Regions from separate parts of the Pantoea dispersa genome, predicted to be linked through region 1. Evidence: predicted binding sites of a transcription regulator. Region 1 holds the regulator's gene; the other holds the start of a gene.
What was found. Region 1 encodes sigma-54, which starts transcription at its own class of promoters, with help from an activator protein. Its sites were predicted from a motif close to GTTGGCACANNTTTCGCTNT; they were not measured.
Positions count from the first base shown of each region.

Region 1 (4,212 bases):
TGAGTTCGCGCTCACGCTTGCCCAGCAGGCGCGTGCGCAGCATTTCTGCCAGCTCATGCACCGACATCTCTGAGGTATCGATGATCAGATCGGCACGCGAGCGCAGCGGCTCCAGCAGATCGTTTTCCTCATCAATGGCGCTTTCCAGCGACAGATTTTTGCTGGAGAGCGGATGCAGGCGGCGCGTGTCGCTGTAGCGGCGGATCAGCGTATTGCGATCGGCGTCCAGAAACAGCAGCTGTGGCGAGAACGCTTCCGGCAGATTGTTCAGTGCCTGCTCAAACACCTCCGGTGATTCCGGCATGTTGCGCACGTCAATGCTAACCGCCGCTGAGATATTGCGCTCGGTTAAGGTGTTCGCCAGCTCCGGCAGCAGCACCACCGGCAGGTTATCGACACAGTAGAAGCCCATATCCTCAAGGGCGCGCAGCGCGACTGATTTTCCTGAGCCTGACCGACCGCTAACGATCATCAGCACCATCACATTTCTCCCGTGTTAAACCGGCACGCAGGCCGGTAAAAGTGTCTGTCGCTTAAGCGTGATCTTCCTGAGCTTCTGTAATGATGGCGTAGAGCTCTTCATCGCTCTGTGCCGCGCGCAAACGGCGGCAGACGGTTTTATCCGCCAGGCGTTTCGCCACCAGCGACAGGGTGTGCAGATGGGTTTTGCACTGGTCTGCGGGCACCAGCAGGGCAAACAGCAGGTCAACCGGCTGGTTGTCGACGGCGTCAAAGGCGATAGGCTGGTCGAGGCTGATAAACACGCCAACGGCGCGCAGCGTATCCTCCTCCAGCTTGCCGTGCGGGATGGCGATGCCGTTGCCAATGCCGGTACTGCCCATGCGTTCACGGGTCAGGATGGCTTCAAAAAGCGTCTGGTGCGGCAGATTGAGCTGCTTAGCGGCCAGCTCGCTGATAATTTCCAGCGCGCGCTTTTTACTCTGGCAGTGTACGCCGCTGCGGGTGCAGTCCAGCGAAAGGACCGCGCTCAATTCCAGTGTCAGATCGTTGTTCATCATCGTTTCACTTGCGTGTTCACATAGCCGTAAGGCACGTACCGGGACACCGCGAACGGGCAGGGCAGGTGACTGCAGGCGCTTGCGCAGATGACAAAACGGGGCGGTGACCCGCCCCATTTCTCCTCTGAGTGCTGAACCCGTCAGCACTCTGCAAGCGTGAAGGTTAGTGTTTTTTCAGTTTGTCTTTGTGTTTGGTCAGCTGACGGGCCAGCTTGTCAATCAACCCGTCGATGGCCGCGTACATGTCTTCCGCTTCCGATGTGGCGTGCAGCTCCCCGCCGTTGACGTGCAGGGTTGCTTCCGCAATCTGCGTCACCTTCTCCACTTTCAGAACAATATAAACCTGATTGATACGATCAAAATAGTGTTCCAGTTTGGCAAATTTGTTATTTACAAATTCGCGCAGTGGGTCGGTTATCTCAACATTCAGTCCGGTAAGGTTTAGCTGCATAGGTCTTCCTTCTTGTTTCGGTCAAACCAGCTGCTTGCGCTGGTTTGATGGCGGTATAGATAAAGACTCGCGATACTTAGCAACCGTACGTCGCGCCACCATGATGCCCTGTTCAGATAACATGGAGGTCAGTTTGCTGTCGCTCAAGGGTTTTGCGGGATTTTCCGCGGAGATTAATTTTTTCACCAGTGCACGGATCGCCGTCGACGAGGCTTCGCCACCGCCTTCGGTGCTGACGTGACTGGAGAAAAAATACTTCAGTTCAAAAATGCCACGCGGGCTGTGCAAATACTTTTGCGTGGTGACGCGGGAAATGGTGGATTCATGCATATCCACGGCCTGGGCGATATCCGCCAGTACCATCGGACGCATATACTCTTCACCCTGTTCAAAAAACGCCTGCTGCTGTTCGACAATACAGCGCGTCACTTTCAGCAGCGTGTCGTTGCGGCTCTCCAGGCTCTTAATCAGCCAGCGGGCTTCCTGTAAGTTGCTGCGAATAAACTGACTGTCACTGTCATTACGCGCAGAACCGCCCATCGCGGCGTAATGCTGATTAATCTTCAGGCGCGGCAGGCTGTCAGCGTTCAGCTCCACCGTCCAGCGTGTGCCAGTCTTGCGCACCAGCACATCGGGAATCACATACTCGGGCTCGCTGGTATTGATGGACTGCCCGGGGCGCGGATCGAGCGACTGAATCAGCAGCATCGCTTCCTTCAGCACCTCTTCTTTCAGCCGCGTCACGCGCATCAGGCTGCGGAAATCGTGGTTAGCCAGCAGGTCGAGGTGCTCGCTGACGATCAGCCGTGCTTCGTTCAGCATCGGCATATCGGCCGCATACTGCGACAGCTGTACCAGCAGGCAGTCACGCAGATCGCGTGCGCCGACGCCCACCGGATCGAAACGCTGTACGCGCTTCAGCACCGCTTCCACCTCTTCCAGCGTCAGCTCTTCGTCACCAATACTCTCACAAATGTCCTGTAAGCTGACGGTGAGATAACCGGTATCGTCAATGGCATCGACGATGGAGGTAGCGATGGCGCGGTCGGTGTCGGTGAACGGCGTCAGTTCCACCTGCCACATCAGATAGTCCTGCAGCGACTGCGTGGTTTCACCCTGATACACCGGCAGCTCGTCGTCCTGGTAATCGGTGCCGGTGCCGGAGGGCGTGCCGGCCGTGTAGATCTCGTCCCAGGAGGCATCGAGCGGCAGCTCTTCCGGCATCTCTTTCTGTTCGAGTGCCTCACGGGTATCTAACGCCTCGTTCTCCTGAAATTCGCGGGCGTCGACTTCATCGTGCAGATCGGTTTGTTCAAGCAGCGGATTGCTTTCCAGCGCCAGTTGCAGTTCCTGCTGGAGTTCAAGCGTAGAGAGTTGCAGCAAGCGGATTGCCTGCTGCAACTGGGGAGTCATCGCCAGCTGTTGGCTGAGCCTGAGTTGCAAACCTTGCTTCATAATCCGGCTAGAATTTCCTAAGCAAATGTCGGGTATGCCGACACCTTATCAGAGTCTGAACTCTTCGCCCAAATAAACCCGCTTAACCTGCTCATCTGCAAGAATTTCATCTGGCGTGCCGTGGGCAATCAGATGGCCCTGGCTGACGATATATGCGCGCTCACACACCGCGAGCGTTTCACGCACGTTGTGGTCGGTGATCAGCACGCCGAGGCCGCTGTCACGCAGGTGTTCGATGATCTTTTTGATATCGATAACGGAGATGGGGTCAACGCCGGCAAAAGGTTCATCCAGCAGGATAAACTTTGGATTGGCGGCCAGTGCACGGGCAATCTCGACGCGACGACGTTCACCGCCTGACAGCGCCTGGCCCATGCTGTCGCGCAGATGGCCGATGTGGAACTCGTCCATCAGCTCATTGGCGCGATCCTGACGCTGCTCTTCCGTCAGGTCGTCACGCACCTGCAGTACTGCCATCAGGTTGTCGTAGACGCTCAGACGGCGAAAGATCGACGCTTCCTGCGGCAGATAACCGATGCCGCGCCGCGCGCGCGCATGCAGCGGCAGAATACTGATATCTTCTTCATCAATAATAATGCGGCCGGCATCGCGCGGCACGATGCCTACCACCATGTAGAAGGTGGTGGTTTTACCGGCCCCGTTGGGACCCAGCAGGCCGACAATCTCGCCGGATTTCACCTGCAGGCTGACATCTTCTACTACGCGACGGCCTTTGTAGGCTTTCGCCAGGTTTTCAGCGACTAATGTGGCCATAGCGATCAGTTACTCTTTTTGGGGCTCGCAGACGAACCGTTTTTATCCTGCAGCTGCGACGGCACCAGCACGGTGGTGACACGCTTGCTCTGGCCCTGACTGTAGGCCTGCATTTTCTGCTCTTTCACCAGATAGGTGATGCGATCGCCTTTGATGTTGCTGTCCTGCTGCTCAATAAAGGCGTTGCCGGTCAGCTCGACGAAATCGTTGGCCAGCTCATAGTGCAGTTTGGCGGCGTGCCCCTGCACCGGTTTGCCGTTGTCCTGCATCTGATAAAAGGTGGCTGGATTGCCGTAGGCATCAACGATGGTTTTGTTGCTGTCGCCGCCGGGACGCGTTACCACCACTTTATCGGCGGTAATTTTGATGGTGCCCTGGGTCACGATCACGTTGCCGGTAAAGGTGGCGACGTTACCCTGCAAATCGAGCGCCTGGTTCACCGAGTCGATGTTAACCGGCTTGTCCGAATCGCCCGTTAACGCCAGCGCCGGCAGGCTGGTTGCCAGCAGCGCA
Region 1 is NZ_CP082346.1:3,467,985-3,472,196, reverse strand. It holds gene rapZ (RNase adapter RapZ) at 1-481, opposite strand, end outside; gene ptsN (PTS IIA-like nitrogen regulatory protein PtsN) at 534-1,016, opposite strand; gene hpf (ribosome hibernation promoting factor) at 1,183-1,470, opposite strand; gene rpoN (RNA polymerase factor sigma-54) at 1,492-2,925, opposite strand; gene lptB (LPS export ABC transporter ATP-binding protein) at 2,974-3,699, opposite strand; gene lptA (lipopolysaccharide ABC transporter substrate-binding protein LptA) at 3,705-4,212, opposite strand, start outside.

Region 2 (4,212 bases), 470 kb from region 1:
CGCCCAGCGCCTGCAGCGCGTTACGCACCACGTTGAGCAGCACCTGCTCAATCTGGTCCGGGTCGTGCGGCAGCTCCGGCAGGCTGGGGTCATAATCACGCACCAGCGAGACGTTTTCCGGCAGCTCCATCGACACCAGGTTAACCACACGTTCAGCCACCTGATGGATGCTCTGGGTCACGTGCAGTCCGGGCTGCTGCGGACCCAGCAGGCGGTCGACCAGGTTACGCAGCCGGTCGGCCTGCTCAATAATCACTTTGGTATATTCATTCAGCGCCGGATCGGGCAGGGCGCGCGATAACAGCTGTGCCGCGCCGCGCAATCCGCCGAGCGGGTTTTTAATTTCGTGCGCCAGGCCGCGTACCAGATCGCGCGCGGCAACCTGCTGGGCGTGCTGAATCTGCTCCTGGCTGAGACGGCGCTGATTATCCATCGGCGCCATTTCCAGCAGAATAAATCCGTCGGGTAGACGCTGTGCCGTGAGCGACATAATGTGTGCGCGGCCATCCACCACTAACGTGACTTCGCTATCGGTAAAGCCCTGGCCTGCCCCTAAACTCTCGCTCATTACCTCAATGTTCAGCGAAAAATAGCCGGTAAGTTCCGGTAAGGGCGTGCCGAACAATTTTCGTGAGCTTTGCGCCAGTAACTGCTGGGCCGCCGGGTTGGCGTAGTGGATAACCAGATCGTTATCGACCAGCAAAATACTGTTGATCAGGGAGTTGAGAATCTGCCCCGCGTCGGGCAGCGTGCCAGTTGCCATACAGCGTTCCTCTGCACTAAATTAGTGCATTATAGCCTTTGGGGACGCAAATCTATCCGTCGAACGATGAATTCGCGGTGAAAAAAGCCCATCCGGAGATGGGCTAAAGTTTCCACGGCAACAAAAAATCTTCAGCGCCATGATTAGCACCGTCGCGGCGATGGCGGCTACGGTGCATCTGCGCGAATCTTTTAAGGATTAAACGCTGTAGTACAGTTCGAACTCAACCGGGTGCGGCGTCATGCGTACGCGGTCGTTGTCAGCTTTACGCAGTTCGATGTAAGCATCGATAGCGTCGTCGGTGAACACGCCGCCACGGGTCAGGAACTCGCGGTCTTCGTTCAGTGCATTCAGCGCTTCTTCCAGTGAACCGGCCACTTTTGGAATCTCAGCTTCTTCTTCCGGCGGCAGGTCGTACAGGTTTTTGTCCATCGCATCGCCAGGGTGGATCTTGTTGATCACGCCGTCGAGGCCGGCCATCAGCAGTGCGGTGAACGCCAGGTATGGGTTAGCCGCTGGATCCGGGAAGCGCGCTTCGATACGACGTGCTTTCGGGCTGGCCACCACCGGGATACGGATAGAGGCAGAACGGTTACGTGCTGAGTAAGCCAGCATTACCGGTGCTTCGTAGCCTGGGACCAGACGCTTGTATGAGTTGGTGGTCGGGTTTGCCAGGGCGTTGATGGCTTTAGCGTGCTTGATGATACCGCCGATGTAGAACAGGGCAGTTTCAGACAGGCCGCCGTATTTGTCGCCAGAGAACAGGTTTACGCCGCCTTTAGACAGTGACATGTGGCAGTGCATACCGGAACCGTTGTCGCCAAACATCGGCTTCGGCATAAAGGTCGCCGTTTTGCCGTAGGCGTGCGCGACGTTGTGCACGACATATTTGTAGATCTGAATTTCGTCAGCTTTCTTGGTCATGGTGTTGAAGCGGGTAGCCACTTCGTTCTGACCCGCGGTTGCCACTTCGTGGTGATGCGCTTCAACCACCAGACCCATCTGCTCCATGGTCAGACACATGGCAGAACGGATGTCCTGTGAAGAGTCAACCGGTGGCACCGGGAAGTAGCCGCCTTTCAGACCTGGACGGTGACCTTTGTTACCGCCTTCGTACTCTTTACCGGTGTTCCAGGCTGCTTCGATGTCGTCGATAGCCACGTGTGAGCCGGAAGTTGAAGAGCCGAAACGGATGTCGTCAAACAGGAAGAACTCTGGCTCAGGTCCGAACAGTACGGTGTCGGCGATGCCGGAAGAACGCAGGAACTCTTCTGCGCGCTTGGCAATGGAGCGCGGGTCGCGATCGTAGCCCTGCAGCGTGCCTGGCTCGAGAATGTCACAGCGGATGATGAGCGTCGGATCTTCGAAGAACGGATCCATTACGGCAGTTGTTGCATCCGGCATCAGCACCATGTCTGATTCGTTAATGCCTTTCCAGCCGCCGATGGAAGAGCCATCGAACATTTTGCCTTCTTCGAAGAAGTCAGCGTTAACCTGGTGAGCAGGGATAGTAACGTGCTGTTCTTTACCTTTAGTATCGGTAAAACGCAGGTCAACAAACTTAACTTCGTGCTCGTTCATCATCGAGAGAACGTGTTCAGCGGACATACTCAACTCTCCTGGAAATGGTCATTTTGTCGTCGTGGTGAGAGAACTTCTGTTGCCGGGAATGTGTCACGACTACTGACCACCCCTGACCAAGATCTCGGCAAGCTCTTCAACCGTTGTGCAACTGTCGTTTTCGCTTAAAAGATATAAAGCGAATTCTGTGCCAACTTTATTACAATGGTGAAAATGGCGCTGTGATGCGCCCTGCGGTGAGACGACGGCTGCACCAGCGTGGATGGAATGCACCAAAATAGTGCCGTCAGTTTAGGGGTAAGCACTTAAATGGTGCAAAGCGCCATCAAAGTGCAGCTTAATGCACCGTTATTGGTGCTAAAAACGCGCACTGCGAGAATCTTTCGGCGAAAACTGTGATCATGTTCAGTCTTTCGCTTAATCCGTGTACAATACCGCGTTATTTCTATAATGCCTGAGGCAAAGCTGTGATCGAAAATTTGCGTAACATCGCCATCATCGCGCACGTTGACCATGGTAAGACCACCCTGGTTGACAAACTGCTGCAACAGTCCGGTACTTTTGATGCCCGTACCGAAGCGACTGAGCGCGTGATGGACTCCAACGATTTGGAGAAAGAGCGTGGGATTACCATCCTCGCGAAAAACACCGCCATCAAATGGAACGACTACCGTATCAACATCGTTGATACCCCGGGACACGCCGACTTCGGTGGTGAAGTTGAGCGCGTCATGTCCATGGTGGATTCGGTGCTGCTGGTTGTAGACGCGATGGATGGCCCTATGCCGCAAACCCGCTTCGTAACCAAGAAAGCCTTTGCCCACGGTTTGAAGCCGATTGTAGTCATCAACAAAGTTGACCGTCCTGGCGCGCGTCCGGATTGGGTTGTTGACCAGGTATTTGACCTGTTCGTCAACCTCGACGCGACTGACGAGCAGCTCGATTTCCCGATCATTTATGCGTCTGCGCTGAATGGTATCGCCGGTCTGGATCACACCGACATGGCTGACGACATGACCCCGCTGTATCAGGCCATCGTCGACCACGTTTCTCCACCGCAGGTTGAAGTTGAAGCCCCACTGCAGATGCAGATCTCGCAGCTGGACTACAACAACTACCTCGGCGTAATCGGTATCGGCCGCATCAAGCGCGGTAAAGTGAAGCCAAACCAGCAGGTTACTGTAATCGACAGCGAAGGGAAAACCCGTAACGCGAAAGTCGGTAAAGTGCTGGGCCATCTGGGTCTGGAGCGTATTGAATCCGACCTGGCTGAAGCGGGCGACATCATCGCTATCACCGGTCTGGGCGAGCTGAACATCTCCGACACCATCTGCGACACGCAGAATGTGGAAGCGCTGCCGGCGCTGAGCGTGGATGAGCCAACCGTAACCATGTTCTTCAACGTCAACACCTCACCGTTCTGTGGTAAAGAAGGTAAGTTTGTGACGTCGCGTCAGATCCTTGAGCGTCTGAACAAAGAGCTGGTGCACAACGTAGCGCTGCGCGTAGAAGAAACTGAAGATGCTGATGCATTCCGCGTATCCGGTCGTGGTGAGCTGCATCTGTCAGTTCTGATCGAGAATATGCGTCGTGAAGGCTACGAGCTGGCGGTATCCCGTCCGAAAGTTATCTACCGTGAATTCGAAGGCCGCAAGCAGGAGCCATTCGAAAACGTTACCCTCGACATCGAAGAAACCCATCAGGGTTCAGTGATGCAGGCGATGGGTGAGCGTAAAGGCGACCTGAAAAACATGGATCCGGATGGTAAAGGCCGCGTACGTCTCGACTACGTGATCCCAAGCCGTGGTCTGATCGGCTTCCGTAACGAATTCATGACCATGACTTCCGGTACCGGTCTGCTGTACTCC
Region 2 is NZ_CP082346.1:3,933,447-3,937,658, reverse strand. It holds gene glnL (nitrogen regulation protein NR(II)) at 1-763, opposite strand, end outside; gene glnA (glutamate--ammonia ligase) at 962-2,371, opposite strand; gene typA (ribosome-dependent GTPase TypA) at 2,812-4,212, shown strand, end outside.
Region 2: the regulator sigma-54 is predicted to act here: its motif matches at 2,520-2,539, upstream of glnA (glutamate--ammonia ligase).